Regions from separate parts of the Lelliottia nimipressuralis genome, predicted to be linked through region 1. Evidence: predicted binding sites of a transcription regulator. Region 1 holds the regulator's gene; each other region holds the start of a gene.
The links. Region 1 encodes PhoB, which activates phosphate uptake and scavenging genes when phosphate is short. Its sites were predicted from a motif close to CTGTCATAAAACTGNCNNAT; they were not measured.
Positions count from the first base shown of each region.

Region 1 (7,711 bases):
GTTGATTAATGCGCGCTGGAAGTCACCTGACGCCCTGCTGCACGGTCCCAGATAATAGCCAGAACCAGTGCGACAACGGTCGGCATTAACCAGGCCAGGCCTTGCTCTGACAGCGGCAGACGCTGTGTCCAGGCTGGCAGGATCCCACCGAATGCGGATGCTTTAATCCCGTCAAGGATACCAAAAAGCAGGCTGATAAACATCGTTGGGGCAATAATTCGCGAGGAATTGTTCCACCAGGGACGGGTAAAGCTCAGCACCACCAGCACGATACACGGCGGATAAATCGCGGTCAGCACAGGAATGGAGACCTGAATCAGGTGGCTCAGACCAAGGTTAGAAACCGCCATTGAGAAGCCGCCAAGGATGAACACCAGCGTGCGATAGGACAGCGGAATATACTGGGCGAAGAACTCTGCACAGGCGCAGGTCAGGCCAACAGCCGTCACCAGACAGGCCAGGAAAATCAGTACCGCCAGCAGGAAGCTCCCCGCTCCGCCGAAGGTGTGCTGAACGTAGGCATGGAGGATCGCCGCGCCGTTCGCGTTTTGATCGACCAGCGTCGCGCTATCAGAGCCCAGACGGAACAGCGCCAGATACAGCAGCGTCAAACCGACGCCCGCCATCAGGCCAGCCCAGATGGTGTAGCGGGTCAGCAGACGCGCTTCGGTCACACCGCGAGAGCGCGCGGCGTTAACGATGACGATACCAAAGACCATCGCGCCCATGGTGTCCATGGTCAGATAGCCGTTCACAAAGCCGTTCGAGAAGGCCGCCGTTTTGTAGGCGTCCAGCGACTCGCTGATCGGGCCTGCTGGCCACATGATGGCTGCAACGGCCAGCACGATCAGCGCAAGAATTTTCATTGGCGCGAGGAAGTTACCCACGGTATCCAGCAGTTTGCCCGGATAGAGGGAGACCAGAATCACCAGCGCGAAGTAGACCAGGCTGTAAATCAGCAGCGGCAGCGCGCCGTCACCGGTCAGGGGAGCAATCCCCACTTCGAAGGAGACCGTTGCAGTACGCGGGGTCGCAAACAGTGGACCCACCGCCAGATAGCACACGGTTGCCAGCAGAACGCCCGCCACTTTACCGATCGGGGTGCTGAGGCTGTCCACGCCGCCGCCGACTTTCGCCAGCGCGATCACGGTCAGAACCGGAAGACCGACCGCAGTAATCAGGAAGCCAATCGCCGCTGTCCAGACGTGTTCACCCGCCTGCAGGCCAACCATAGGAGGAAAAATGATGTTACCTGCGCCGACGAACAGCGCAAAAGTCATAAAGCCCAGCGCGATGATGTCACGCGATTTTAAATGATGGGTCATAGAACCTTACTGCCTGTGGATGTGGTGTTGAAAACGTTGAGATTTTCGCCATCCCAAAGGGGACGATACAGCGGAAAATTTACTCAATTTCAGCGGGATATGCTCCCGTCATGCCGTGGCGAAGAATAGTTTTTCGATTTACCACGTAAATACAGTCGGTATGACAGTATATGGGGCGCAATTTAAACGCTTATAACGTTTAAAGGCAAGGAGGGATCTGAAAACCAGAACAATATGCCAGCATGAAAATTCAGACCAGAACAATCCTCTAAGGTTAAGAAAAACTCATGGCTAATCATGCGAACAAAAAAGCAACATCCGTATAAAATTCATTCACGTTTCGCTTGACTGCAAAGCAAACAGGCCAGCATAAGCTGGCCTGTGGAAAGGAGGGCTGACACACACGTTGTCAGGCACTTTTTTTGGCAATTAAACGTTCCGGGATAACAAAACTGAAGCGCGTGCCTTTGCCCGGCGTACTCTGAATATCAAGGCGGCTGTCGTGGTGATTCACGGCGTGCTTAACAATCGCCAGCCCCAGCCCGCTGCCGCCTGTCTGCCGCGAACGCGCTTTATCCACGCGATAGAAACGCTCGGTCAGACGCGGAATATGCTCCGGTCCAATCCCCGGCCCGTTATCCTCGACGCTAAACTCCGCCCCCGTCGGGACGCGCTGCCAGCGCACAATAATCTGCGTGCCCTCTGGCGTATGGTTCACCGCGTTATAGACCAGGTTTGAAATCGCGCTGCGCAGTTCGTCCTCGCTGCCGAGCACCTTCAGACTGCTGTCCAGCTCAAAAGTGAACTGATGCCTTTTGTGGCTCAGGGTCTGGGCTTCCCGCTCAACCACCCGCAGCATCATCGGCACGTCGATGGTTTCATTCATCGCCAGCGTCGGTGCCGCTTCAATTTTTGACAGGGTAAGCAGCTGCTTCACCAGCCCTTCCATACGATGCGTTTGCTCGCGCATGGTGTGAAGCGCTTTCTCTCGCGGCGCCCCCTCCAGCGTCTGCTCCTGCATCATCTCCAGATACCCCTGCAGCACCGTCAACGGCGTGCGCAGCTCGTGGCTGACGTTGGCAAAGAAATTACGCCGCGCCCCTTCGAGCTGGTGCATCTGGGTCACATCGCGCGCCACCATCAGCCACTGCTGATCGCTGTAGGGCATCACGCGAAACTCAAGGTGACGGCCATTGTTCAGCACCAGATTATGCGGGCGGGTAAAGTCGCGTTTTTTCAGATAAAGGGTGAATTCAGGATAACGCAGGAGGTTAAGGATATTCTGGCCGTTATCGTCCGGCCAGCGCAGCCCCAGCAGCTGTTGTGCCAGGCCATTACACCAGAACATCGTCCCTTCTTCGGTGGTCAGAATCACCGCATCCGGCAGCGATTCGGCACCGCTGCGAAAGCGCTTGATCAGGCTTCCAAGCTCACGACGGCGCTTTTTATTTCGCATCTGCATCTGATGCAAGCCGTAAAGCAACGGCTCCCAGCTGCCGCTGCCGGGCGGTGGCGTCATGCTGCGATCGACCCACAGCCACCAGGAGAGACGCAGTAAATTCCAGAAATGCCAGACCAGCAGGCCGGTCACTGCCGCCAGTAAAAACCACGGCAGATAACCAAAAATCGCCCCCAGAATGGCGGCGGGAATACAACATAAGATCAGTTCAAAAACGAGCCTTTTCCATGACAGACGTTCCAGCACGCGTCACACTCCTGTCATTGTTCAGAAACGGGTCGAAAAACGATAACCCGTACCGCGGACCGTCTGCACCATTCGATCGTGGCCGCTGTGTTCCAGCGCTTTACGCAAGCGGCGAATATGGACATCGACCGTCCTGTCTTCGACATAGACGTTAGTCCCCCAGACGTTATTCAGCAACTGTTCGCGGCTGTAGACGCGTTCCGGGTGAGTCATAAAGAAGTGCAAAAGTTTGAATTCTGTCGGGCCCATATCCAGCGGGTTTTCGCCGGTCATCACGCGATGTGAGGTCGGGTCGAGGCTTAACCCCTGCATTTCGATCACCTCTTCCACCGCCATCGGCGAAATACGGCGCATGACGGCTTTGATACGCGCCACCAGCTCTTTCGGCGAGAACGGCTTGGTGATGTAATCATCTGCGCCGGTCTCAAGACCGCGCACGCGATCTTCCTCTTCACCGCGCGCCGTCAACATTACCACCGGGATATCGCGGGTCATCGCTTCGCGTTTAATGTGCTTGATAAATTGCAGGCCAGAACCGCCGGGCAACATCCAGTCAAGCAGAATCAAATCGGGCCAGGGTTCGTTGAGTTGATTCACCGCGCTGTCATAATCTTCCGCCTCAACCGGCTGGAAGCCATTTTGTTCGAGCACGAAGCACACCATTTCGCGAATCGGAGCTTCATCTTCTACGACCAGAATACGTCTCGCCATACTTTGCCCTGTCTTATTAAAGTATCAGTTTGTAATGCGGCGCCATTATGCGTCAGATTTATGACAGATTTATGAAAAACATTACCACCATGAATGGCAAACTGTTGTTTTATTACAGCGGTTATTTTCCAGCCCTGAAAGCTTATAATCCCCTTCACCCTTTTTTGCCATGGAACTGTTATGCGCATACTCCACACCTCGGACTGGCATCTGGGGCAAAATTTTTACAGCAAAAGTCGCGCCGCCGAACATGAAGCGTTCCTGAACTGGCTGCTGGAGACGGCGCAGTCGCAGGAGGTGGACGCGATCATTGTTGCAGGGGACATTTTTGATACCGGCTCGCCGCCGAGCTATGCGCGTGAGCTGTATAACCGCTTCGTGGTCAATCTGCAGCAAACAGGCTGCCATCTGGTGATCGTCGCGGGCAACCATGATTCCGTCGCCACGCTCAACGAATCCCGCGATATTCTTGCGTTTCTGAATACTACTGTAGTGGCAAACGCCGGACATGCCCCGCAAATCCTCAAAAAACGCGACGGAACGCCGGGTGCCGTGCTTTGCCCGATTCCTTTTTTACGCCCGCGTGACATCGTTCAGAGCCAGGCTGGGCTTTCCGGCGGCGAAAAACAGCAGCATCTGCTGCAGGCCATCACGGACTATTATCACCAGCAGTACGCCGAGGCCTGCGCGCTGCGCGGTGATGCGCCGCTGCCGGTCATTGCTACCGGGCATCTGACCACCGTCGGTGCCAGCAAAAGTGACGCGGTGCGCGAGATTTATATTGGTACGCTGGATGCGTTCCCGGCGCAGAATTTCCCGCCAGCGGATTACATCGCGCTCGGCCACATTCACCGCGCGCAGATCATTGGCGGCTGCGAGCATATCCGCTACTGCGGCTCACCGATCTCCCTCAGCTTTGATGAAACCGGCAAAGGCAAAAGCGTGCATCTGGTGAGTTTTGCCGAGGGCAAACTGAGCGCAGTCGAGACGTTAACCGTACCGGTGACACAACCGCTGGCGATGCTCAAAGGCGATCTGGCCGCCATTTCTGCGCAGCTTGAACAGTGGCGCGGCCTGGAACAGTCGCCTCCCGTCTGGCTGGATATTGAAATCAGCACCGATGAATATCTGCACGACATGCAGCGCAAAATCCAGACCCTGACCGACGATCTGCCTGTAGAGGTATTGCTGGTGCGCCGCAGCCGCGAACAGCGCGAGAAAATTCTCTTAAGCGCGCAGCGCGAAACCCTCAGCGAATTAAACGTGGAAGAGGTATTTGAGCGCCGCCTGGCGCAGGAAGCGCTGGACGACGCACAGCGCACGCGCCTCAACGAACTCTTTACCCAGACCCTGCACGCGCTGCATGACGAGGAAAACAACGCATGAAAATTCTCAGCCTGCGTCTGAAAAACCTCAACTCCCTGAAGGGCGAGTGGAAAATCGACTTCACCGCCGAGCCGTTTGCCAGCAACGGCCTGTTTGCCATTACGGGCGCGACCGGTGCGGGTAAAACGACCCTGCTCGATGCCATCTGCCTGGCGCTGTACCATGAGACGCCGCGTCTGAACACGGTGTCGCAATCGCAAAACGATCTCATGACCCGCGACACGGCGGAGTGCCTCGCCGAAGTGGAGTTCGAAGTGAAAGGCGTGGCCTATCGCGCATTCTGGAGCCAGAACCGCGCCCGTAACCAGCCGGACGGGAACTTACAGGCACCGCGCGTGGAGCTTGCCCGGTGCGAAGACGGCAAAATTCTCGCCGATAAGGTGAAAGATAAACTCGATCTGACCGCCTCCCTGACCGGGCTGGATTATGGCCGTTTCACCCGTTCGATGCTGCTGTCGCAGGGGCAGTTCGCGGCGTTTTTAAATGCCAAACCCAAAGAGCGCGCCGAGCTGCTGGAAGAGCTGACCGGTACCGAGATCTACGGCCAAATCTCCGCCATGGTGTTTGAAAAACACAAAACGGCAAGAACCGAGCTGGAGATGCGCGAAGCGCAGGCGGCAGGCGTGGTGCTGCTGAGCGAAGAACAGCAACAGCAGCTCCATCAGGGTTTGCAAGCACTGACTGACGAAGAAAAAACGCTGCTCAGTGAACAGCAAAACCGCCAGGCACAACATCAGTGGCTGGTGCGCAGCGAAGAGCTGGCGCGTGAACAGCTACGTGCGCAATCGGCACATCAACAGGCGTTACAGGCACAGGCCGACGCCCAACCGGAACTGCTTAAACTGCAGCAGGCACAGCCTGCGCTGGCGCTGCGCCCGCTCTGGGACCGTCAGCAGGAGCAGGCGTCGACGCTCGCCCGCACGCAGCAGCAGATTTCCGAAGTAAATACTCGCTTACTTTCACGCAAGGGCCAGCGGGCGCGGATCCGTAACGGTGCAATGCGTGAGGCAGAGCGGCTCCAGTCACAGCACAAATCGCTCGCCAGCTGGATCGACGAACACAACCACTTCGGTCTGTTGAGCCAGCACATTGGCGGCTGGCGCGCGTTATTTACCCAGCAGCAGCGGGATAAATCTCAGGCAGTGGCGCTGGGTAAGCGTCTGACTGAACTGCAACAAAAACTGGCCGCGCTGCCGCTCACTTCACTGACGCTATCCGCAGAAGAGACCGCGCAGGCGTTAGAGCATCAGGTGCAGTATCGCCCGGCGCGCCAGCGTCTCGCCACACTGCATGCCCGCTATCAGCCGCTGCAAAAACGGCTGTTACAGATGCGGGCAACGCAGGAAAAAGACCTGGCCGCGCAGGCCACGCTTGATCAAACCCTGGCTGCGCGACGCCAGCAGTACAAAGAGAAAAACCAGCACTATCTGGATCTGAAAACCCTGTGCGAACAGGAAGCGCTGATCAAGGGTCTGGAGGCGCACCGCGCCAGCCTCGAGGCGGGTAAACCCTGCCCGCTGTGCGGTGCAACCGAACATCCTGCCGTGGCGCAGTATCAGGCGCTGGAGGTTAGCGCTAACCAACGTCGCCGCGATGAACTGCACGCCGAAGTGAAACGGCTTGAAGAAGAGGGACTCTTGCTGCGCGGACAGCTGAAAGCGCTGATAGACCAGCGTGAGCGCGAAACCGCAGAAACCCTGACGCTCACTCAGGAGGAGCAAGCGCTCACACAGGAGTGGCAGTCGGTGTGCGCGTCACTGAAGGCGAGCCTGAACATTCAGGAAGATATTGCCCCCTGGCTGGAGGAGCAGGAACAGTACGAGCGCCAGCTGTATCAGCTCAGCCAACGCCTGGCCTTGCAGAATCAGCTCAACGAACTGGAACAGCAGATTCACCAGATTCAGCAGCAGATTGATACCCAGCGCCAGACCTTGCTGAGCGCATTAACGCCGCTCGCCCTCACCGCGCCGCAAGAGGGCGAAGAGAGCGCGTGGCTGGCACTGCGTGAAACCGAATCGAATGAGTGGCAGGAAAAGCAGAAGCAGCTGACGGCCCTTCAGGAACAAATGAACGTCCTGATGCCGCTTCTCGACACGCTGCCCGCATCCGAAGATGAAACGGCGGACGAGCCGGTCCCCGATAACTGGCGCGAAATTCACAACGACTGCATCTCCCTGCAAAGCCAGCTCGCCACCCTGCAACAGCAGGAGCAGAGCGATCGCGAGCGTCTGGCACAGCTGCAAACCCAGTTTGCGACTGCGCTCCAGGAGAGCAGTTTTGCCAGTGAAGCCGCGTTCCTTGCCGCACTGCTTGATGGCGATACCGTGCGCAAGCTGGAACAGCTGAAACATACGCTGGAACAACAGCTCCAGCAATCCTCTGCGCTGGCCTTACAGGCGGATCAGCAGCGTCTGGAGCATAGGGAAAAGCAACCGGAAGCGCTGCCGGCGGATCTGGACGTACAGGCATTGCAGGCGCAATTACAGCAACTGGCACAGCAGCTGCGCGAAAATACGACGCGTCAGGGCGAGATCCGCCAGCAGCTGAAGCAGGATAGCGATAACCGTCTTCATCAGCAGGGCTT
Region 1 is NZ_CP167172.1:1,019,372-1,027,082, reverse strand. It holds gene brnQ (branched-chain amino acid transporter carrier protein BrnQ) at 6-1,325, opposite strand; gene phoR (phosphate regulon sensor histidine kinase PhoR) at 1,735-3,030, opposite strand; gene phoB (phosphate response regulator transcription factor PhoB) at 3,052-3,741, opposite strand; gene sbcD (exonuclease subunit SbcD) at 3,922-5,127, shown strand; gene sbcC (exonuclease subunit SbcC) at 5,124-7,711, shown strand, end outside.

Region 2 (7,711 bases), 1.3 Mb from region 1:
GCTGCCGAAAGCGTTGCTGGATAAAATGCTGGCGGCGAAAAACTACCAGGCAGCGATGTTTATCCTGCGTCAGCTGGAGTTCGGTCTGTTCGATTTCCGTCTGCACGCCGAGTTCAGCCCGGAGCAGGGCGCGAAAATCCTCGAAACCCTCGGCGAAATCAAGAAGCAGGTGGCGCTCATTCCGGGTCCATCATGGGGCCGTTTCCCGCATGCCTTCAGCCATATCTTCGCGGGCGGTTATGCGGCGGGTTACTACAGCTACCTGTGGGCCGACGTTCTGGCAGCCGATGCGTTCTCTCGCTTCGAAGAAGAGGGGATTTTCAACCGTGATACCGGTCAGTCGTTCCTGGATAACATCCTGACGCGCGGCGGTTCCGAAGAGCCGATGGAGCTGTTCAAACGCTTCCGTGGCCGCGAGCCGCAGCTGGATGCGATGCTGGAACATTACGGAATCAAAGGCTAATCGCGTTCGTGAAAATTTGTTTGATAGATGAAACAGGCGCCGGAGACGGCGCCTTATCTGTTCTGGCTGCCCGCTGGGGGCTTGAGCACGATGCCGATAATCTGATGGCGCTGGTGATGACGCCGGAACATCTGGAACTGCGCAAATGCGATGAGCCAAAGCTTGGCGGGATCTTTGTCGATTTTGTTGGCGGTGCGATGGCGCATCGCCGCAAGTTTGGCGGCGGTCGCGGTGAAGCTGTGGCGAAGGCGGTCGGCGTGAAGGGCAGCTATCTGCCGGACGTGGTGGACGCGACGGCAGGGCTGGGGCGGGATGCCTTTGTGCTGGCGTCTGTAGGCTGCCGTGTGCGGATGCTTGAGCGTAACCCGGTGGTCGCTGCACTCCTTGACGATGGTCTGGCGCGTGGCTATGCCGACCCGGAGATAGGCCCGTGGTTGCAGGAACGCCTGCAGCTGATCCACGCCTCCAGCCTGACGGCGCTCACAGATATCACGCCGCGCCCGCAGGTGGTCTATCTCGACCCGATGTTCCCGCATAAGCAGAAGAGTGCGCTGGTAAAGAAAGAGATGCGCGTGTTTCAGTCGCTGGTGGGACCGGATCTGGATGCGGATGGATTGCTTGAACCCGCACGCCTGCTGGCGACCAAACGGGTGGTGGTGAAGCGCCCGGACTACGCACCGCCGCTGGCGGATGTGGCAACAACAAACGCGGTGGTCACGAAAGGGCATCGGTTTGATATTTATTCAGGCACGCCAGAATAACAAAGCCCGGTGACGTTTACGCGCACCGGGCCTACACATCTGATCATCGGCCGGGCAAACGCTAGCGCTGCCCGGCAATGTCAAACTTACTCGTCTTCTTCATCTCGCAGCGGAACAATCAGCATATCCACGTGGACGGTGTTGATCAGCTGGCGCGCGGAGGACATCAGTTTGCTCCAGAAATCCTGGTGATGGCCGCAAACGACCAGGTCCATATCGTATTTCTTAATCGCATCAACCAGCACCTGACCCAGATCGCCGCTGCCGCTGAGGGTTTCGGTGATCGGATAGCCTGCGTTGGTGGAGAGCTCAGACAGCGCGTGGTGAGTCTCTTCGGAGATGCGTTTTTGCATATCGCCAAGATTGACGTCGATAAGACCGGTGTAGAGATCGGAGTAATTCACATCAACGTGAATCAAAGAAACTTTCGCGTTGTATGGGCGTGCCATGGATACCGCTTTATCAACCAGCACTTTGCTCTCCGGGGAGAGGTCTACCGCGATGAGAATGTGTTTGTAAGCCATAGTGTTACTCCTTCCTTAAGTTATCGATGACTATCAGGTAAGCCGTCGCCTTTATGTCTTCATTACGGCCCAGTTCAACAAATTTTTCAAGCTTTGGTGTTGATAACGATTAACCTTGTGGCAAAAAAATTAACGGATCTCCTACACTATTTAATGAGCCGTTCGGATATTAAAACGTGAACCCGATCGACTTTCGTCATTCTTTCACTGATCTGTCTGTCAGGGCATTGGGGTGCGGTTGTCCAGAGGCCTTGCTTCGTGGGCGGGCGCCGGGGAGGAAGTATGATTAGCACCGTCGCATTGTTTTGGGCGTTATGTGTGGTTTGCATAGTGAATATGGCGCGTTATTTCTCATCGTTACGCGCGCTGTTAGTGGTACTTCGTGGTTGCGATCCGTTGCTTTATCAGTATGTGGATGGTGGAGGCTTCTTCACGTCGCATGGACAGCCCAGCAAACAGATGCGTCTGGTGTGGTACATCTACGCCCAGCGCTATCGCGATCATCATGACGACGAATTTATCCGTCGCTGTGAGCGCTTGCGTCGTCAGTTCATTTTAACCAGCGCCCTGTGCGGGCTGGTGGTGGTGAGTATGGTGGCGCTGGTCATCTGGCATTAAGCCAAAAAAAAGCGGGTCAGTTTCCTGACCCGCTTTTTCATTGCTTATCCTGCGTTAAATCAGTTTCAGCGAGATCCAGTACAGACCGCCTGAAAGCAGAATGGACGCCGGGAGGGTGAACACCCAGGCCATCAGGATGTTGGTCACGGTTTTACGCTGCAAACCGCCGCCATCAACAATCATAGTACCGGCAACCGAAGAAGACAGAACGTGGGTCGTTGAAACCGGCATACCGGTGTAGCTCGCCAGACCGATAGACACAGCCGCTGTCATCTGCGCGGACATACCCTGCGCATACGTCATGCCTTTCTTACCAATCTTCTCGCCGATGGTGGTCGCCACACGACGCCAGCCAATCATGGTGCCGATACCCAGTGCCAGCGCGACCGCCATGATGATCCAGATAGGCGCGTACTCGATGGTATTGAGCATATCGCTTTTCAGTTTCTTCAGCAGACGCTGGTCATCAGCGTTCACTTCCGGCAGCTTCGCCACTTTATCGGTCACATCAGAGATGCACAGCATAATGCGACGCATCTGACCACGTTGTTCTACGGTCAGTTTGTCATAGCTTTCGATATCGCCCAGCATCCCTTTCGCACGTTCCAGCGCGTTAATCGCGTTGGCCGGGTGGCAGTGGAACTCGCCCGGTGCGGTTGCAGCGCCTGGCTCTGGAGAAGGAATCAGCTGGTCAACGCCGGTGGCTTTCTTCAGCAGATCAGGGTGCTGCTGGAAGTAAACTTCGACGTTGTTGACGGCGTCACGGGTACGGGTGATTTCGTATCCGGTGGCATTCATGTTAACCACGAAACCTGCCGGAGCCACGCCAATCAAAACCAGCATGACCAGGCCGATGCCTTTCTGACCGTCGTTTGCGCCGTGAGAGAAGGCGACGCCGATAGCGGAAATAATCAGTGCAATACGGGTCCAGAACGGTGGCTTCTTCTTGCCATCTTTCTTTTCACGCTCTGCGGGTGTCAGGTGAATACGGGCGCGTTTTTTGGTACCGCTCCAGTAACGACGCAGGATGAAAATCAATCCACCTGCCACGACCAGACCCACAATAGGGGAGATAATCAGGGAGCCGAAGATCCCGACAACTTTAGGAATGTTCAGCGCATCAACCACAGACGTACCGGTCATGAGGGCATTGGTTAAACCGATACCGATAATCGCGCCAATCAGCGTATGAGAACTGGATGCAGGCAGGCCGAAATACCAGGTACCGAGGTTCCAGATAATGGCGGCAAGCAGCATTGAAAACACCATGGCGAGACCATGGCCTGAACTCACGTTCAGTAACAGGTCCGTTGGTAGCATGTGCACAATGGCATAGGCTACGCTGAGACCTCCGAGGAGAACACCAAAGAAGTTAAATACAGCCGCCATAACAACCGCTACTTGCGATCGCATTGCGCGAGTGTAGATAACCGTTGCGACTGCGTTCGCAGTGTCGTGGAAGCCATTGATAGCTTCGTAAAACAGTACAAATGCCAGAGCAAGCAATAGTAAAAGCCCGGTATGTAAATCCAGACCAGCAAACAAATGTAGCATAGGACGTTACGCCATTTTGGAGGACATGAACGCGGCGCATTATCCAGGACAAATGCGCAACGGGCAAAGTGAAATATAGCTTTTTTTTGATATACCTTCTGCTTTGTTTGCGTCTGGTAAAGAAATATATTTTATATTTCAATTAAATGACTGACATATCGGTTTTTTGCGCTGGTGCGACCACATAGGAAACTTTACAATTCGAGCCTGTTAAACAAGAGGATTTCGACGTGGAAAGGTTTGATGCCGTAATTATTGGCGCCGGTGCGGCGGGAATGTTCTGTGCGGCCATGGCCGGACAGGCGGGTCGTCGTGTGCTGTTGCTGGATAATGGCAAGAAACCCGGCCGAAAGATCCTGATGTCTGGCGGGGGTCGCTGTAACTTTACTAATTTATATGTCGAACCCGCCGCGTATTTGAGTCAAAACCGTCATTTTTGCAAATCTGCTCTGGCGCGCTATACCCAGTGGGACTTTATCGATCTGGTGGGTAAACACGGCATTGCGTGGCACGAAAAGACGCTCGGTCAGCTGTTCTGCGATGACTCCGCGCAGCAGATTGTCGATATGCTGGTGGCCGAATGCGAGAAGGGCGGTGTGACCACACGCCTGCGTACCGAGGTGCTGAGCGTCTCGCGTGACGACAGCGGCTACACGCTGGAGCTGAACGGTGACACGGTCAGCGCGGACAAACTGGTGATCGCCAGCGGTGGTCTGTCGATGCCGGGGCTGGGCGCAACGCCGTTCGGCTATAAAATCGCCGAACAGTTTGGCCTGAAAGTCCTGCCGACCCGCGCCGGTCTGGTGCCGTTCACCCTGCACAAACCGCTGCTGGAGCAGCTTCAGACCCTTTCCGGCGTGTCGGTGGCATCGACCATTACCGCCGAAGACGGCACCCTTTTCCGCGAAAACCTGCTGTTCACGCACCGTGGCCTGTCAGGCCCGGCCGTGCTGCAAATCTCCAGCTACTGGCAGCCGGGGGAATTTGTGACGGTGAATTTAGTCCCGGACTGCGATCTGGCGGCGTTCCTCGATGAACAAAGGGCCGCGCATCCGAATCAAAGCCTGAAAAACACGCTGGCGATGCAGCTGCCGAAGCGTCTGATTGAGTGCCTGCAACTGCTGGGACAGATCCCGGACGTCACCCTCAAGCAGCTCAACGTGCGCGATCAGCAGGCGCTGGTCGAGACGCTGACCCACTGGCGCGTTCAGCCAAACGGCACCGAAGGCTATCGCACGGCGGAAGTGACGCTTGGCGGCGTGGACACGGATGAACTCTCGTCCCGTACGATGGAGGCCCGTAACGTCCCTGGGCTCTATTTTATTGGTGAAGTGATGGACGTGACGGGCTGGCTGGGCGGATATAACTTCCAGTGGGCCTGGGCGAGCGCCTGGGCCTGTGCGCAGGCGCTGGCGGAATAAGCGGCACTGAAAAAGCCCGAAGCCATTCGGGCTGATATCGTGAGAATACGGACTTTCCCGCTACTCTTCCTGCAATTAGCAGGTATCCTTAGGGATCTGTTGTTGGTCGTTCATTTTTCGATTTCGCGGATCTCACCACACTATGCAAAAAATGTTAAGAATGCCGCTGCTACTGGCATTGTTGTCGTGTCTGATACTGACGCCCTTTTTCTCTCATGCAGATGACGCGCCAACGCAAACCGAGGCGGAGCAGCCTGTAAAGGTCAACGTCAGCACGGCGCTGCCTGCGCTGCAAAAACGCCTGGATACCCTCAAGCAGCAGGTCTCTGCGGTCAAAACCGACAAGAAATTCACCGCCCTGAATGACGATGCCCTTAAGCTTGCCGAAGACGCGAACAAACTGGCCGTTATCCTTGCGCCGCAGCTGACGCAGATTCAGGCGCAGCTCGACGTACTCGGCCCGGCGCCCGCTCCGGGCACCGTTACCGAAACGGCGCAGGTGGTTGGCCAGCGTAAGCAGCTCAATAACAGTAAAACGCTGCTAACGACGCAGATTGAACAGATCAAAGCCATCGCCGTTAACGCCCAGAATCTCTCCAGCCAAATCTACGGGCTGCGCCGTGATGCGCTGAAAACGCAGATTGCCCTGAATACCGGCAGCATTTTGGGTGAGAAATTCTGGTCGCCTTTGATTTCCCCTAACGAGAAAGACACGCAGCGGTTTGACGAATTCGGCTCGCAGATCGGCGATGCCTGGGATCAGGCCTGGAGCGAAGACTGGTATATCGGTTCCGGCTTCTATCTGCTGTTAGCGCTGGTGATCGGCCTGTTCGGGCGCAAGGCGCTGGACAAACCGATGAACTGGATCTTGCCGCGCTGGCTGCCGCAGGGACGTTTTCGCCGCAGCTTCCTGGCCTGTTTCACGACGCTGAGCACCACGGTGACGCTCGGCATCAGCATGCAACTGCTGTGCTATATCTTCACACGTTTGCCAGACACGTCCCGTCTGGTGCTGGATTTTGCCGATCAGTTAGTTGAGCTGACCTATTTCTCGGCGGTGATTGCCGGGCTGGGTATCGCGCTGCTGTCGAACAGCCATCCGTCGTGGCGTCTGCCGGGTATCGCCGACTCGCTGGCGAAAACGCTCGCCTCGTTCCCGATCCTGCTGGCGGCGTTTATCTTTATCTTCGGCATTATCGAGCAGCTCAACGGGCTGGTCGGGTCGAGCATTGATGCAACGCTGTTTGGCAACGGCTTGTCAGCGCTGCTGGTGGCGCTCAACTGCCTGATCGCCCCCATCCGCGTTAACCGTATGCGCCGTAAAATGCGCGCCGAAGGCGAGCAAACCGAGGCGCGCTCGACGATGGCGGGGCTGATCCATCTGGTGATCAGCCTGACGGCGTTTGTCATTCTGATTGCTCTGCTGATTGGCTACATCCCGCTGGCGCGATTTGTTACCTTCGAACTGCTGTGGATTGGCCTGGTGGTCAGCTGCCTGTACCTGCTGATTCATTTCGTGGTGGATTTGTGCGAGGCGGTGTTCTCGCCCACGACCCACAGCGGCAAGATTTTACAAAGCACCCTCAGCCTCAATGAGCGCCATCTGTCGCTGGCCTCCACGCTGTTTTCTGCGCTGGGTAAAACCACGCTGCTGCTGATGGCCGTGGTGGCGCTGCTGAACGGCACCTTTGGCACCACCACGCCGCTCGAATTAGTCAGCAAAATCGCGGATATCTGGGGCGGTAAGGGCCTCGAGAGTATGAATATTATCCCGGCGCACGCGGTGAATGCCGTGGTGTGCCTGGTGGTCGGGTGGTATATCCTTCGCTCCTCGCGCCGCTGGCTGGATCACGATTTCCTGCCGAAAACCACGATGGACAGAGGGCTTCGCGCCTCGCTGGTGACGCTCTTTACCAACGTCGGCTACGTGCTCCTCATTATGCTCACCCTGTCGATGCTCGGCATTGAGTGGAACCGTCTGGCGTGGATCGTCAGCGCCCTGTCGGTCGGTATCGGTTTTGGCCTGCAGGAGATTGTGAAGAACTTTATCTCCGGTCTGATTCTGCTGACGGAACGTCCGGTAAAAGTGGGGGATCTGGTGAGTATCAGCGGCGTCGAAGGGGATATTCGCCGCATCAACGTTCGTGCGACAGAGATTCAGCTCGGCGATAAATCAACGGTGATCGTGCCGAACTCGCAGCTGATTTCCCAGAACGTGCGTAACGCTACCATGGGCAATGCGCAGGGCGTGGCGACCATCACGCTGACCTTCCCGCTGGATATCGATCCGGAGCAGGTGCGTAATTTGCTGCTGGATGCCTATACCCTGCATGAGTCGATTCTGGAAGCGCCTGCGCCGTCGGTCAGTTT
Region 2 is NZ_CP167172.1:4,384,657-4,392,367, reverse strand. It holds gene prlC (oligopeptidase A) at 1-463, shown strand, start outside; gene rsmJ (16S rRNA (guanine(1516)-N(2))-methyltransferase RsmJ) at 472-1,224, shown strand; gene uspA (universal stress protein UspA) at 1,311-1,748, opposite strand; gene uspB (universal stress protein UspB) at 2,031-2,366, shown strand; gene pitA (inorganic phosphate transporter PitA) at 2,421-3,920, opposite strand; gene ACB496_RS21110 (NAD(P)/FAD-dependent oxidoreductase) at 4,151-5,341, shown strand; gene ACB496_RS21105 (DUF3772 domain-containing protein) at 5,484-7,711, shown strand, end outside.
Region 2: a site for PhoB is predicted at 4,054-4,073, ahead of pitA (inorganic phosphate transporter PitA). Genes of this name have one in related genera too.

Region 3 (7,711 bases), 400 kb from region 1:
TTCACGCTTCCAGAACGGCGCGCGGGTTTTGAGATAATCCATAATAAATTCACCGGCATCGAACGCGCTACCGCGATGCGAGCTGGTGACGCCAACAAAGACAATCTCTTCGCCAGGCCACATTTCGCCGACGCGGTGAATCACCGTGACACGACCAAGTGGCCAGCGCTGACGGGCCTCTTCCACGATAGCGGCAAGCGACTTTTCCGTCATCCCCGGATAATACTCGAGGGTCAGCGCGCTTACACTCTCCCCCAGATTATGGTTCCGGACTTTACCGGTAAATGTCACCACCGCTCCGTCTTCGTCGCGCTCGGCCAGCCAGCTGTATTCCGTGCCGACATTGAAGCGTTCCGGTCCAACAATAATCCGCGTGTCAGCCATGATTAACCCCCTGTGACCGGCGGGAAAAACGCCACTTCGTCACCGGCGTTAAGCGGATGGGAAAACTCCACCAGCGTCTGATTCACCGCCGCCAGCAGTTTTCCCTCTTCAAGCGCCAGCGCCCAGCGATCGCCTTGCGCCGCCAGATGGGCACGCAGGGCTTCGACGCTGTCGAACGGCATCTCGAGGGTCAGGCTGTCGGTATTGACAAGCTCTCGCACCTGAGCAAAAAAAAGCACTTTAATCATGATTGTCCGCCCTGAAATCACCGGATTTGCCGCCACTTTTCGCCAGCAGACGAACCGGGCCAATCACCATATCCTTCTGCACCGCTTTGCACATATCGTAAATGGTGAGCGCCGCAACCGAGGCCGCCGTTAAGGCCTCCATCTCGACGCCTGTTTTGCCGGTCAGACGGCACAACGTCTCGATACGCACGCGGTTGTGATCCGGCTCGGCCTGCAGGCTCACTTCAACCTTGCTGAGCATCAGCGGGTGACACAGCGGGATAAGATCCCAGGTGCGTTTTGCGGCCTGAATTCCGGCGATACGCGCGGTAGCGAAAACGTCACCCTTGTGGTGGCTGCCGTCGATAATCATCGCCAGGGTTTCTGGCAACATGGTTACGAAAGCCTCGGCGCGCGCTTCGCGCACCGTTTCGGCCTTGGCGGAAACATCCACCATATGCGCTTCGCCAGCGGCGTTAATGTGGGTCAATTGCGACATAGCTTATTTCTTCAAATGAGGATGAAAATTACACGGACGAGTGCGAGCATCCAGCTGCGGAGCGATGATGTTCTCCCACGCGGTGCGGCAAGCTTTGGTAGAGCCTGGCATGGCGAAAATCAGGGTGTTGTTGGCGATCCCGGCCACGGCGCGCGACTGAAGCGTGGACGTACCGATCTCCTCAAAGGAGAGCATCCGGAACACTTCGCCAAAGCCCTGGATTTCGCGGTCGAAGAGCGGGAGCAGCGCTTCTGGCGCCTGATCGCCTGCGGTAAAACCGGTGCCGCCGGTGATCAGTACCACCTGCACCTCTGCGCTGGCGATCCACTGGGAGACCTGAGCGCGAATGGCGTAGCGATTCTCTTTCACTATCGCTTTATCAATGATGCTGTGCCCCGCCTCGTGGGCGGCGTCGCGCAGCCAGTGGCCGGAGGTGTCATCCTCCTCACCACGACGTTCAGAAACGGTAAGAATAGCAATACGCGTCGGAATAAATTCAGCGCTGACCTGACTCATTTTCTGGTTCCTTTTAAGCCGATTACCCGCCGATGTAAGACAGGTTTTGTGTAATCCCGGTGTCGCCCTGATGCAGGAAATGGGTCTGTTTTTTATGCGTCAGAGCAGCAGAAATGCGCGCTTCGAGGGCCTCCTGCTGCGCATCGTCTTCCAGCAGATCGCGAAGATCCACGCCGCCGTCGCCGAACAGGCACAGATGCAGCTTGCCCACAGACGAGACGCGCAGACGGTTACAGGTGGCGCAGAAGTCTTTCTCATAGGGCATGATAAGCCCAATTTCCCCTTCATAATCCGGGTGACAAAAGACCTGCGCCGGGCCGTCGCTGCGTTGGCGAATCTGGTGGATCCAGCCGCGCTTCAGCAGCGCATCGCGCAGCACCATGCCGGAGATATGATGACGACGGAACAGGTCGCTGCCCTCGCCCGTCTCCATCAGCTCAATAAAACGCAGTTGAATGCGGCGGGGTTTGACCCACGCGAGGAAGGTGTCGAGCTGGTGATGGTTTACATCGCGCATCAGGACCGTGTTGACTTTGACTTTGTCGAAACCGGCTTCGAACGCCGCATCGATCCCCTCCATCACCTGGCGAAACTTATCCTGCCCGGTGATGGCGTGAAACTGGCGCGCATCGAGGCTGTCGACGCTGACGTTGATGGCCGTGAGACCCGCATCGCGCCACTGGGCCACATCGCGGGCTAAGCGATAGCCATTGGTGGTGACGGCGATTTGGCGAATGTTCTCGTTTTCACGGATAGCGGCGATGATGTCGGGAAAATCACGACGCAGGGAGGGTTCGCCACCCGTGAGACGCACTTTTTCCGTGCCAAGCTCAGAAAACGCACGCGTGACGCGGCGCACTTCCTCGACGGAAAGAAATCCGTTATTGGTGACGCTGCCCGGCTTGTAGCCGTCTGGCAGGCAATAGGTGCAACGAAAATTGCACACATCGGTAATCGACAGACGTAAATAGAAAAACTTACGCGCGAAAGCATCTGTGAGTTGAGAAGCCATGTACACCTTTCCAGTACGGGAGGCACAGTCATTTCTTTCTGTACCCTGGTGACGTTTCCGTCACGGCCAGGGCGCCATATCGTGTGACACAGGCGCCAGGGCTAGAGTGTATGTTTTCAAATTTGAAAACGTGGGTTATGCCGATAGTAGCGCGGAAATGGCGCTTTCGCCATTCGCCGATTTCGCTATATAATTATATATATAGCGACCTGATCGTGCACTTTCACTACAGAATACGTAAAAATCAATGTTTCGCATTGATATACGTCATTTTGACAGGGGTCGGGCATCGTCTTTTAGGGGTAGTTGGGTTACTGTTACGCGGATCAAATGTCATAAGGAATCTGTATGCGCAATCGCACTTTTGCGGATCTTGACCGTGTGGTCGCTCTCGGCGGAGGGCATGGGCTGGGGCGGGTTATGTCGTCATTATCCTCGCTGGGCTCCAGGCTCACCGGGATCGTGACCACCACCGATAACGGTGGCTCAACAGGTCGTATTCGTCGTTCAGAAGGCGGTATCGCCTGGGGCGATATGCGTAACTGTCTTAACCAGTTAATTACCGAACAAAGCGTCGCATCGGCGATGTTTGAGTATCGTTTTGGCGGTAACGGGGAACTTTCCGGGCATAACCTCGGAAATCTGATGTTAAAGGCGCTGGATCACCTGAGCGTACGCCCGCTTGAGGCGATCAATTTAATCCGAAATCTGCTGAAAGTGGATGCTTTCCTGATTCCTATGTCGGAACAACCGGTCGATTTGATGGCGATCGACATGGAAGGGCATGAAGTTTACGGCGAGGTCAATATTGACCAGCTGGTAGTCCCACCCAAAGAACTGATGACCTACCCGACTGTTCCCGCCACGCGCGAAGCGGTGGAAGCTATCAGCGAGGCGGATCTGATCCTCATCGGCCCTGGCAGTTTTTACACCAGCCTGATGCCGCTGCTGCTGGTAAAAGAGCTGGCCCAAGCGCTGCGCAGAACACCCGCGCCGATGGTGTATATCGGTAATCTGGGGAAAGAGCTTAGCCCTGCCGCCGCCAGCCTTTCGCTTGCCGATAAACTCAATCTGATGGAGCAGTACGTCGGTAAAAAAATTATCGACGGCGTGGTTGTAGGGCCGAAGGTGGATGTTTCAGGTATGGAAGGCCGTGTGGTGGTGCAGACAGAGCTGGAAGCGAGTGATATTAAATATCGCCACGACCGGCATTTGCTGCGCCTGGCGCTGGAAAAAGCGATTCAGGCGTTGGGATAACCGAACTGCGCCCGGTGGCGTTACGCTAACCGGGCCGACAACGCATCCGAACGGTTAGCCGGGCAGACGCAATGCCGCCCGGCAACGCGAGTTACGACGCCGCGATAAACAGATCGCGCAGCTTATGCAGCTGATCGCGAAGTTGCGCCGCCTCTTCAAACTCCAGATTCTGCGCATGCTGCATCATCTGCCCTTCCAGCTCGTGGATTTTCTGCTGCAGCGCTTTCGGTGTCAGCAGCACTTCCACCGCATCAGCCTCAACCGGATGACGCGCTTTTCCGCGGCCTTTGGTTTTCGCAATCCCCTGACCCAGCGCCAGAATATCCACCACTTTCTTGTTCAGCCCCTGCGGGGTGATGCCATGCTCTTCGTTGTACTGCTGCTGTTTCTCACGACGACGTTCCGTTTCGCCGATCGCTTTCGCCATCGACGCCGTAATTTTGTCACCGTACAGAATCGCTTTCCCGTTGATGTTACGCGCCGCGCGGCCAATGGTCTGAATCAGGGAGCGCTCAGAACGCAGGAAGCCCTCTTTGTCGGCATCCAGAATCGCCACCAGCGACACTTCTGGCATGTCGAGACCTTCTCGCAACAGGTTGATCCCCACCAGCACGTCAAACTCGCCAAGACGTAAATCGCGAATGATCTCCATACGCTCAACGGTATCGATATCCGAGTGCAGATAGCGCACGCGCTCCCCGTGCTCTTCCAGATACTCGGTCAAGTCTTCCGCCATACGTTTGGTTAGCGTAGTGACCAGCACACGCTCGTTAACCGATGCGCGAGCGCGGATCTCTGAGAGCAGATCGTCCACCTGCGTTCCCACCGGGCGAACTTCGATAATAGGGTCCAGCAGGCCCGTTGGACGCACCACCTGATCGATAACTTCATCACCGGATTTCTCCAGCTCGTAGTTACCCGGCGTGGCCGACACGTAGATCGTTTGCGGGGCCAGCGCCTCGAACTCTTCGAATTTCATCGGGCGGTTATCGAGCGCCGACGGCAGGCGGAAACCGTACTCCACCAGCGTCTCTTTACGCGCGCGGTCACCGCGATACATGCCGCCGATCTGCGGAATGGTGACGTGAGATTCGTCCACCACCAGCAGACCGTCAGCCGGGAGATAATCGAACAGGGTCGGCGGTGCTTCGCCAGGACCTCGCCCGGAGAGATAGCGCGAGTAGTTTTCAATGCCCGAGCAATAACCCAGCTCGTTCATCATCTCTAAATCGAACTGCGTACGCTGGCTCAGGCGCTGCTCTTCGAGCAGTTTGTTATTCGCCAGCAGCACCTTACGACGGTCAGCCAGCTCCACTTTGATCTCTTCCATCGCCTGTACGATACGCTCGCGCGGGGTGACGTAGTGGGTTTTCGGGTAGATGGTAAAACGCTGAATCACCGACTCAACGTGGCCTGTCAGCGGATCAAACAGCGACAGACGCTCGACCTCCTCGTCAAACAGCTCAACGCGCAGGGCCAGATCGTCGGATTCTGCCGGGAAGATGTCGATCACTTCGCCGCGCACGCGGAAAGTACCGCGCTGGAACGCCTGGTCGTTACGGGCATACTGCAGCTCCGCCAGACGGCGTAAAATCGCGCGCTGATCGATAATCATCCCGATGGTCAGGTGCAGCATCATCTTGAGGTAAAGATCCGGATCGCCCAGACCATAGATGGCGGAGACCGACGCCACCACGATCACATCCCGACGCTCAAGCAGCGCTTTCGTTGCCGACAGACGCATCTGTTCGATATGTTCGTTGACCGAAGCATCCTTCTCGATAAAGGTGTCTGAGCTGGGTACGTAGGCTTCCGGCTGGTAGTAATCGTAGTAGGAGACGAAATATTCAACGGCGTTTTCCGGGAAGAACTCTTTCATCTCGCCATACAGCTGCGCCGCCAGCGTTTTGTTAGGCGCCAGCACCATCGTCGGGCGCTGCAGATCCGCAATCACGTTGGCAACGGTAAAGGTTTTGCCCGAACCGGTCACACCCAGCAGGGTCTGGTGCGCCAGCCCGTCTTCCAGCCCCTCTTTCAGGCGACGGATCGCATCCGGCTGATCGCCAGACGGACGGAAAGCAGAATTCAGTTTGAACAATTTACTCATGGGCGACAACCTGATGTCGGAAAAAGCGGCAGGTGAGTAATTTTACTCGCGGCTGGCAAATTTGCCAGTAATAAATACTGGATGTAAAACCAGTGGCGTGTAAGGATATCTGGATTAGCATCCGCCTGATGAGTGCGAAAGGGGCCAAAATTTAGGCTGTGACGAGATAAAACACCAGCAATGTTCGGTTATCCCCAGAACATTTCTATTTTTAACATTTGTCAAGCCACGTAATGATAGTTTTATGGCAGTCAGTGACACTTTCATGACGATGATTGCTTTTGTCTAACTCGTTAATTCATAGAAGATATTTCTTAAAGCCGCGTTTCGCATCAATTCATGCGCAGGCCGCGTCTTCTCTCGCTTGCCTCAGGTTTTCTAACTCTAATGCACATGGTTATCCACAGGAATAGTGGATAAGTGCTTCCAGCCCGTACAGACCGCGACTCCGCAAATTCCCGTTTTTTCCCAAGGGCATGTCCGTAAAAAATATTTATAGCTCTTTTTTGATGATATTCAGCCCCACCGCGCATAACCGACTGGCGAGATCTTAATCACATTTCCGTCATTATGTGCACAACCCACCCTTTTCCCGGCTGTGAGCTAAATCTGAAAAGTGCAGCATATCGAACCACGCCATCGGTTATGGCAAGGGTTTTGCAGATTATCCTGAGACGTCTCATCCCTCATGCGTTTTAAGGAGTGAAATATGCTAAGTCTGCGCGCCGTTAATCAGTTCTATGGAAGTCAGCACACGCTGTGGAATGTCGATCTGGATTTGCCGCCAGGGATGTGTACAGGCGTTATCGGGCTGCCGGGTATGGGGAAAACCACGCTTATCAACTGCATCACCGGCCAGTTGCCCATCGAGAGCGGCACCATCATCTGGCATGAAGCGGGCGCGCCACCGTGCAATTTGCGCAGCGCTGCACCTGAGCAGTGCGCGATGCCGGGCATTGGCTATGTCTCACAGGACCGGCGTATTTTCTCGCAGCTCACCGTTGAGGAGAACCTGCACGTGGCCATGCGCGCCAAAGGTGCACCCGATGCGGCGGCGAGCAGTGATATTTACGAGCTGTTTCCCCAGCTGTGGCCGCTGCGTCACGCCAGAGCGACGGGGATGTCGCCCGACGAGCAGTACCAGCTGGCGCTGGCCAATGCGCTGATTTGCCGCCCTCGCCTGCTGATTCTGGACGAGCCGCTGCACGGCGCGGGAAGCACCTTTGCCATCCGGCTTGGGCAGCTGCTGATGCGGTTGAGTCGGGAGCTGGGAATGACGGTGCTGTTAGCGGAACAGCAGCTGTCGTTTATTCGCCGGGTGGCCGATCGTTTTTGCGTGCTGTATCGCGGGCGTAACGTGGCTCAGGGCCACGTTAACGAGCTGGATGATGAGCTTATCGCCCACTGGATGTCGCTGGATGCAAGACGCTGAGATCGAGATACTGCCCGGTCTCGGCCTGCTCTGCGCCCTCAGCAAGCCAGGGGATCTCCCCGAGGAACGGCGCAGGAAGGACGTTTTTCAGCGTCGCAAGATACTCCTGATGACGTTTACCTGGGGCCACCACGTCGTTGGCGATCCAGCCTGCGAAGCGTAAACCGGCCTGCTGAATCGCCTGCGCGGTGAGCATCGCGTGGTTGATACAGCCGAGCTTAACGCCCACGACCAGGATCACTGGCAGCCGTTCTTCCTGCACCCAGTCAGCAAACGT
Region 3 is NZ_CP167172.1:1,420,440-1,428,150, reverse strand. It holds gene moaE (molybdopterin synthase catalytic subunit MoaE) at 1-384, opposite strand, end outside; gene moaD (molybdopterin synthase sulfur carrier subunit) at 387-632, opposite strand; gene moaC (cyclic pyranopterin monophosphate synthase MoaC) at 625-1,110, opposite strand; gene moaB (molybdenum cofactor biosynthesis protein B) at 1,114-1,626, opposite strand; gene moaA (GTP 3',8-cyclase MoaA) at 1,649-2,638, opposite strand; molybdenum cofactor riboswitch at 2,626-2,759, opposite strand; gene yvcK (uridine diphosphate-N-acetylglucosamine-binding protein YvcK) at 2,987-3,895, shown strand; gene uvrB (excinuclease ABC subunit UvrB) at 3,987-6,002, opposite strand; gene ACB496_RS06625 (ABC transporter ATP-binding protein) at 6,712-7,434, shown strand; gene bioD (dethiobiotin synthase) at 7,397-7,711, opposite strand, start outside.
Region 3: a site for PhoB is predicted at 6,234-6,253, ahead of uvrB (excinuclease ABC subunit UvrB). Genes of this name have one in related genera too.

Region 4 (7,711 bases), 1.6 Mb from region 1:
GCCACCAGACGCCATCTTCTGGCCGGTCGTTCAGTTCGGCAGGCTGCCACCACTGGCGGATAAATTCGTCATAACCCGGCGTGGGCGGTTTGGGTAATCCCGCCGCTTTGCGCTCCTTGCGCCACCGCTCGACGTCACCGGGCTGATGGCCAGTAAAGTCGAGGTTGCGAAAACCATCGGGAGCATGATGTTTCAGGGAGGGGTTATACCAGGGATTTTTCCAGACCACAGCCACCTCCCCCGCTCATCCGTTAGCGTTCAGCCACCAGACGAATGAAATCATCTTCGTCTTCGTTTACCACTGCTTCAGCGGCTTTTGGGACTTCTTTCTCTTCCGGCTCGTTAGCTTCGCACAGACGGCGCAGCAACGCATTCTGGCGTTTCTGCTGATCAAGCAACGCTTCCAGCAGTTCAATCTGCTCATCCGTGCGAGAACTGGCGCGATTCACAAAGAACCACAGCGCCAGGCCGATAATCATCACGACCAGAGAGATCGCCAGTGAGGCTACGTTCAGTAGCCCCGAATTCAGTAACTCACCCATTTTACCACCTCAATAAAAACGCCATTTTAGCACTGACGCAGAGGAAGGGTACCATCTGTTAGAAAAATGAATACTACCAGGGGATGAATTGATTTATTGCGCAAATGCCGCTAAAAAACTGTACATCCTGATCGCACATGACATTGATCGTCTGTGTCCACAAAATGACACAGGCAATCAGTACAACAACCAGAATTACCCAGCGAAACTTTTTCACTCCACACTCCGTCTTTTGACCTGATATGACCAGGTTATCACGGTTATCTTAAACAAGGGCTAACTGTACCTGCATCAGAAAATTTTCGGAATCATGCACTTGTTTCATAGAGTAAAACTATTACGCTTAACAGCATTATTAGCAAAAAAATGAGGCATTCATGCGCATCATTATTCGGACAATTATTGTCCTGGCCATTTTATGGATTGGTTTGTTACTGACGGGATACGGCGTGCTGGTGGGGAGCACAGAAAATGCGGCAGGACTGGGGATTCAGTGTAAATATCTGACTGCCAGAGGCACCAGCACCGCGCAATATCTCCACAGTGACAGCGGAATTATTGGTTTATCGAACTGTCCGGTTCTGCGCAAAAGCGAGACAGTGGTCGATAACGGATAAGTCGATTGACTCACAAATACAAAAACGCCGCATTTTCAGCGGCGTTTTTTATTGTTGGATTCAGAACGGATAGTCGTTGTAACCCATTTGTTCTGAAATCTTGCGTGCTGCGGTGTGCAGCATGGCAACATACTCGTGCAGACGCTCTTCAGAGAAGCGCAGCGTCGGGAACGAAATACTCAGGCCTGCAATGACGACACCGAAGCGGTCAAACACTGGAACGCCGATACAACGCAGCCCCTCTTCCTGCTCCTGATTGTCTTCACCGTAACCCTGCTCACGCACGTGATCCAGCACGGCCAGCAACTCTTCGGTGCTGGTGATAGTGCGCTCGGTGCTGCGTTTGTATTCCACACCTTCAAGGATCTCTTTGACTTCCTCGCGATCGCGCCACGCCAACAGCACTTTACCGATGGCGGTACTGTAGAGCGGGTTACGACGACCAATGCGCGAATACATGCGCAGGTTGTACATAGAGTCGATTTTATGGATATAGACAATGCTGTCTTCATCCAGCGCGCCCAGGTGGACGGTCTCTTTCGTTAAGCGTGAAAGCTCGCGCATCTGAATATCCGCGCTGCGGATCAGATCGACGTTTTGCAGCGCGCGGGCACCGAGTTCGAACAGTTTCAGGGTCAGAGAATATTTCTCTGATTCACCTTCCTGTGCGACATAACCCAGGGATTTCATGGTTTGCAGAAAGCGATAAACGGTGCTTTTTGACATCATCACACGCTGCGATAACTCTGTAATACCAATTTCGCGCTCTTCACCCAGCGCCTGTAAGATGCCAAACACCTTCAGCACGGAAGAAACAGAATCTGGCTGCTTATCCAAATCTGCGATTGCCATTTATCACCTCATTGAGAGTGTTTTATAAAAATCAGAACCGGTTTTTATTATAAATTCGTGACCGAGATGCTGCAATCAATCTGCGTTTACTTCGTTACAAATCTGCGACATAAAACCGAAATAACAGTGCTAAAATAGTGATTCTGATAATAATATCACTCTGAGCGTTTCATTTCCCATGGAAAAACTGTCCTCTGATGGCTTGCCCTTACCGCAACGGTACGGCGCGATCGCGACCATTATCATTGGTATTTCAATGGCGGTACTTGATGGTGCCATTGCCAACGTGGCGCTCCCGACCATCGCCAGCGACCTGCACGCGTCTCCCGCCAGCTCCATTTGGGTGGTCAATGCTTACCAGATCGCCATCGTTGTTTCGCTGCTTTCGTTCTCGTTTCTCGGCGACATGTTCGGCTATCGCCGCGTCTACCAGTGCGGGTTGGTCGTCTTTACCCTGACCTCTCTTTTTTGCGCCCTGTCTGACTCACTGCACACCCTGACATTTGCGCGTATTGCGCAGGGGTTCGGCGGGGCTGCGCTGATGAGCGTCAATACCGCACTGATCCGCCTGATATACCCTCAGCGCCAGCTTGGGCGCGGGATGGGGATTAACTCTTTCATTGTCGCAGTCTCGTCTGCCGCCGGGCCGACTATCGCGGCAGCGATTCTCTCGGTGGCGTCGTGGCAGTGGCTGTTCCTGATTAACGTTCCGCTGGGGATTATCGCCCTGCTCTTTGCCCTGCGCTATTTGCCTGAAAACAGTGCTAAGAGTGCTATGCCACGTTTCGATCTTCCCAGCGCAGTGATGAATGCCCTGACCTTTGGTCTGCTGATCACGGCGCTTAGCGGATTTGCTCAGGGACAATCGCTCACGCTCATTGCCGCTGAAATCGTTGCGATGCTGATCATCGGCTACTTTTTCGTGCGCCGTCAGCTGGCGTTGCCCGTCCCTCTTTTGCCTGTTGATCTGCTGCGTATTCCGCTCTTTTCTCTTTCCATCGGGACGTCCATCTGCTCGTTCTGCGCCCAGATGCTGGCACTGGTATCGCTGCCCTTTTTCTTGCAAGGCGTGATTGGACGAACGGAAGTGGAGACCGGGCTGCTGCTGACCCCCTGGCCACTGGCAACCATGGTGATGGCCCCGCTTGCGGGCTATCTCATTGAACGCGTTCATGCGGGTTTACTGGGTGCGTTAGGACTGGTGGTGATGGCAACCGGGCTATTCGCGCTGGCGATGTTGCCTTCTGCGCCAACGGATCTGGATATTATCTGGCGAATGGTGCTCTGCGGAGCCGGTTTTGGTCTGTTCCAGTCACCGAACAACCACACCATCATTACTGCCGCACCGCGCCATCGCAGCGGCGGCGCCAGTGGAATGCTCGGCACCGCGCGCCTGTTGGGTCAAAGCTCTGGTGCCGCACTTGTGGCGCTGATGTTTAACCTTGCCGGGCAGAATGGCACACATCTGGCCCTGTTTACCGCCGGAACGCTGGCGACTATCGCCGCCATTATCAGCGGCCTGCGCGTGACGCAACCCCGAGCTCAGGCATAAAAAAAGCCGGGCGGCAATATCTGCTCAACCCGGCTTCTTTCTCATACTGCTCGCTTACTTGATGTATTCCCCACTGCGCAGCGCTTCGATACGTTTATCCAGCGGCGGATGAGTCATGAATAGTTCGCTCAGCGATTTCGATTTACCATTGATGCAGAATGCCATCATGCTGGTCGCTTCCTGCGGTTCGTAGCTGGTTTTCAGACGCTGCAGTGCAGCAATCATCTTCTCGCGACCCACCAGTTTTGCCGAACCCGCATCCGCATGGAACTCGCGATGACGGGAGAACCACATGGTAATAATGCTCGCCAGAATACCGAATACCAGTTCCAGCACCGTCGCGACAGCGAAGTAAATCAGCGGGTTGCCGTTGCTCTCTTCACCTTCATCACGATTTCCGCCCATAAATCCGGCAGCAATCTGCGCCAGGATACGAGAGATGAAGATAACGAAGGTGTTTACCACGCCCTGAATCAAGGTCATGGTGACCATGTCACCGTTGGCGATGTGGCTGATTTCATGGGCAATAACTGCTTCCGCTTCGTCACGGCTCATGTTCTGCAACAGACCGGTGCTCACGGCCACCAGCGAGGCATCGCGGCGCGCACCGGTGGCAAAGGCGTTAATGTCAGGCGCGTGGTAAATCGCCACCTGCGGCATAGCGATACCCGCCTGGCGAGACTGTTGTGCCACCGTGTTCATCAGCCACTGTTCCATATCGTTACGTGGCTGCTCGATCACTTCACCACCGACCGATTTCAGTGCCATCCACTTGGACATCAGCAGCGAAATAAACGATCCACCAAAACCGAACAGCAGCGCCATAATCAGCAGACCTTGAACGCTGCTCGATTGGATTCCTGTCAGGCTTAGCACAAGCCCGAAAACCACCATAACCGCAAGGTTGGTGACCAGGAAGAGCGCGATTCGCATCATAATTTTCTTTTAACCTCTGTTTAACAAAACGCACTATGCGATTACCCACATCGTATGGGTATTGTGGCCATTTTCAAGGATTCAGGGGGCGTAAGTCACCAGAAAGACACAACTTTACATTGTTTATGGGCTTGCTGACGGGAGGATGCAGAACTAAAAAAAACAGGCACAATTTCTTGTGCCTGTTGAGGTGTTATTTTGCCGGAGCGGGCTGAACGGCGGGCTTGCTCTTTTCCTGGTTTGCCAGGTCGAGAGCGATATGCACCGTCTCATCCAGGTACGGATCGGGCTCTTGGTAATCCTTCGGCAGGTCATCCAGGTTTTTCAGTAACGGCTTGCCTTCACGTTTAAAGCGATCGTTGATGCGTGCCAGACGTGTGGCATCATCTTCGTTGTTCTCTTTTTCACGCTGAGCGAAGTTAAGCGAGACGATATTCCGTTTTTCTTTCAGGGCATTAAAGCGAGCAATGTCCTTCATGATGTACTGGAATTCCGGATCTTTCGCGATGCGATCGTTATGCGCTTTCAGCAGCTCAGGACCGAACTGGGTCATGTCGCCCGCTTTTACGAAGGTGGCAGCATTAATGCTGTCCCACGGCAACGCGTTGTCTTCAAACTTCTCGCCCGTTTCCGTCTCTTCGGTACCGGTCGGCATCATGATGTCCGGGGTCACGCCTTTACGTTGCGTACTGCCGCCATTCACGCGATAGAACTTCTGAATGGTGTACTGTACGGAACCCAGCGCAGGCCACTCAGGACGCAGCATCTGATCGTAAATACGGTTAAGGGAACGGTACTGCTGCACCGTGCCTTTACCGAAGGTGGGTTCACCAACAATCAGCGCACGGCCATAGTCCTGCATCGCCGCGGCAAAGATTTCTGATGCTGAGGCGCTAAAGCGATCGACCAGCACCACCAGCGGGCCTTTGTAGTACACGACGCCATCGGTATCGGCGTCTTCACGCACTTTACCGTTGTTATCGCGAACCTGAACAACCGGACCCGATGGGATAAACAGGCCAGAAAGCGAAACCGCTTCAGTCAGTGCCCCACCGCCATTGGTACGCAGGTCGATAATCACGCTGCTGACATTCTGCTTTTCAAGCTTCTGCAACTGGACTTTGACATCGTCTGTCAGGCCAACGTAGAAGCCCGGAATATCAAGCACGCCGACTTTTTCTTTGCCGACGGTTTTCACGGACATTTTCACGGCGCGGTCTTCAAGACGAATGCGCTCACGCGTCAGGGTCACGATACGGGTTTTGGTGCCTTTACCCGCAGGCAGGATCTCAAGGCGAACCTTGCTGCCTTTCGGGCCTTTGATCTGCGCGACCACGTCATCCAGACGCCAACCGATCACATCGACCATGTTCTGGCCCGTTTGACCGACGCCGACGATACGATCGCCTACGCTAATCGCTTTGCTTTTCGACGCCGGGCCGCCTGCCACCATGGAGTTGATGACCGTATAGTCTTCATCCATTTGCAGCACCGCACCAATTCCTTCCAGAGACAGGCTCATCTCAGTATTGAATTGTTCAGTGTTGCGTGGGGAGAGGTAGTTCGTGTGCGGGTCGATTTCGTGAGCAAAGGCGGTCATCGCCAGGGAGAACACGTCTTCGCTGTTGGTCTGTGCCAGACGACGAATGGCTGATTTGTAACGACGGGTCAGCGTTTCGCGGATCTCTTTCTCATCTTTACCGGTGAGTTTGAGGCTCAGCTCATCGAATTTCACTTTGCCGTCCCACAGCGCATTCAGCTCGGCTTCATCTTTCGGCCAGGGTGCTTTGCTGCGGTCAAGATTAAAGTTGTCGTTGCCGGTAAAGTCCATTGGACGTTCCAGCACTTTCAGCGCGTATTGATAACGTTCAAAACGACGCTTCTGGGATAGGTTGTAGAGATCGTAGAACAGGTCGAGTTTACCGCTGCGCAGCTCATCGCCCACGTCGGTTTTACGTTTTGCGAACTGTTCAATATCACTGGCCAGCAGCACGTTGTGGCTGTAATCCAGCAGGTTCAGATACCGATCGAAAATCTTAGCCGAAAAGGCCTGATCGAGATCGAACTGACGATAATGTGAACGGGTGAAGCGCGAAGTGACGCGCTCACTGACCGTTGCGTGCTGGGTCTCTTCCTTTAAAACCGGGATTTGATCCGCACGCGTTATATCGTCCACTGCGAAGGCGTGGCCTGTTATCGCAAACAGGCCAGCCAGCGCGGTGATCTTAAAAAGAGTGTTCATGCCAGGCTTGGCCTCCGTTTCAGAACACCAGGTGTTCTGCGCGTACAATCATTGACATACCAGAAGTCAGCTGTACACGAACGCCATCTTTGGTGATTTCGAGTACGGTGGCGTCCATCGCATTGTTACCCGCTTTCACCTTCAGAGCCTGACCGACGCTCAGGGCGTTGATGTCAGAAACTGGAGTGTGGCGTTGTTCTTCGCGAGGCGCACGCTGTGCTTTAGCGGCTGGTTTATCAGCACGCGGTTTGCGATCGCTGTTCTCACTACGACGTGGAGCAGGACGCGGTTTACGCTCACGGCGAGGCGCTTCTTCTTGGCCATTTGCCGCAGCAGCTTCGCGTTTTTTCGCCTGCTGCTCAGCACGCTGTGCCTGAACACGCGCTTTGGCCTCTTCAAGCTGCTTACGTGCGTGCTCAACGTGCTGCTCGTCCAGCTCACCGCAAGGGTTGCCGTCGAGATCGACACGGGTCGCGCCCAGCTTGATACCGTAAAGGTAACGCCAGCTTGAAGTATAAAGACGTAAGGCAGAACGCAGTTGAGTTTTGCTGAGATTCATCTCACCCTCAACGCGCGCTACCAGATCCTGAAAAATACCAATTTTCAGGGGACGAGCTTCGCCTTCAGCAGTGAAACACTGTGGGAAACGCTCAGCCAGAAAGGCAATGACTTCTTTACTACTGTTCAACTTAGGTTGATTTTCCATGAAATTTCCTGATTACAACGGACGTTGCCAACTAGCCGCAGGCATGAACAGGCGACATTATAATGACGCCATCAGTAAATGCTACGTTATCCGTTGATTATCCTGCGACGCTCGCAAAGAATTTTTGATAATCGGTCGCGTTTAATACGTTTTCGAGATTAGCGACCAGTTCACGCAGCCCTTGTTCGTCCTCGGCGCTAAAGCGTCCAAAGACCGTGCTGTCGATATCCAGTACGCCAATAATCTGATTTTTCACGGTCAGCG
Region 4 is NZ_CP167172.1:2,634,704-2,642,414, forward strand. It holds gene ACB496_RS12565 (MBL fold metallo-hydrolase) at 1-229, opposite strand, end outside; gene ACB496_RS12570 (YebO family protein) at 252-542, opposite strand; gene mgrB (PhoP/PhoQ regulator MgrB) at 616-759, opposite strand; gene ACB496_RS12580 (YobH family protein) at 920-1,159, shown strand; gene kdgR (DNA-binding transcriptional regulator KdgR) at 1,220-2,011, opposite strand; gene ACB496_RS12590 (MFS transporter) at 2,190-3,563, shown strand; gene htpX (protease HtpX) at 3,618-4,499, opposite strand; gene prc (carboxy terminal-processing peptidase) at 4,693-6,741, opposite strand; gene proQ (RNA chaperone ProQ) at 6,761-7,447, opposite strand; gene ACB496_RS12610 (GAF domain-containing protein) at 7,545-7,711, opposite strand, start outside.
Region 4: a site for PhoB is predicted at 2,103-2,122, ahead of kdgR (DNA-binding transcriptional regulator KdgR). Genes of this name have one in related genera too.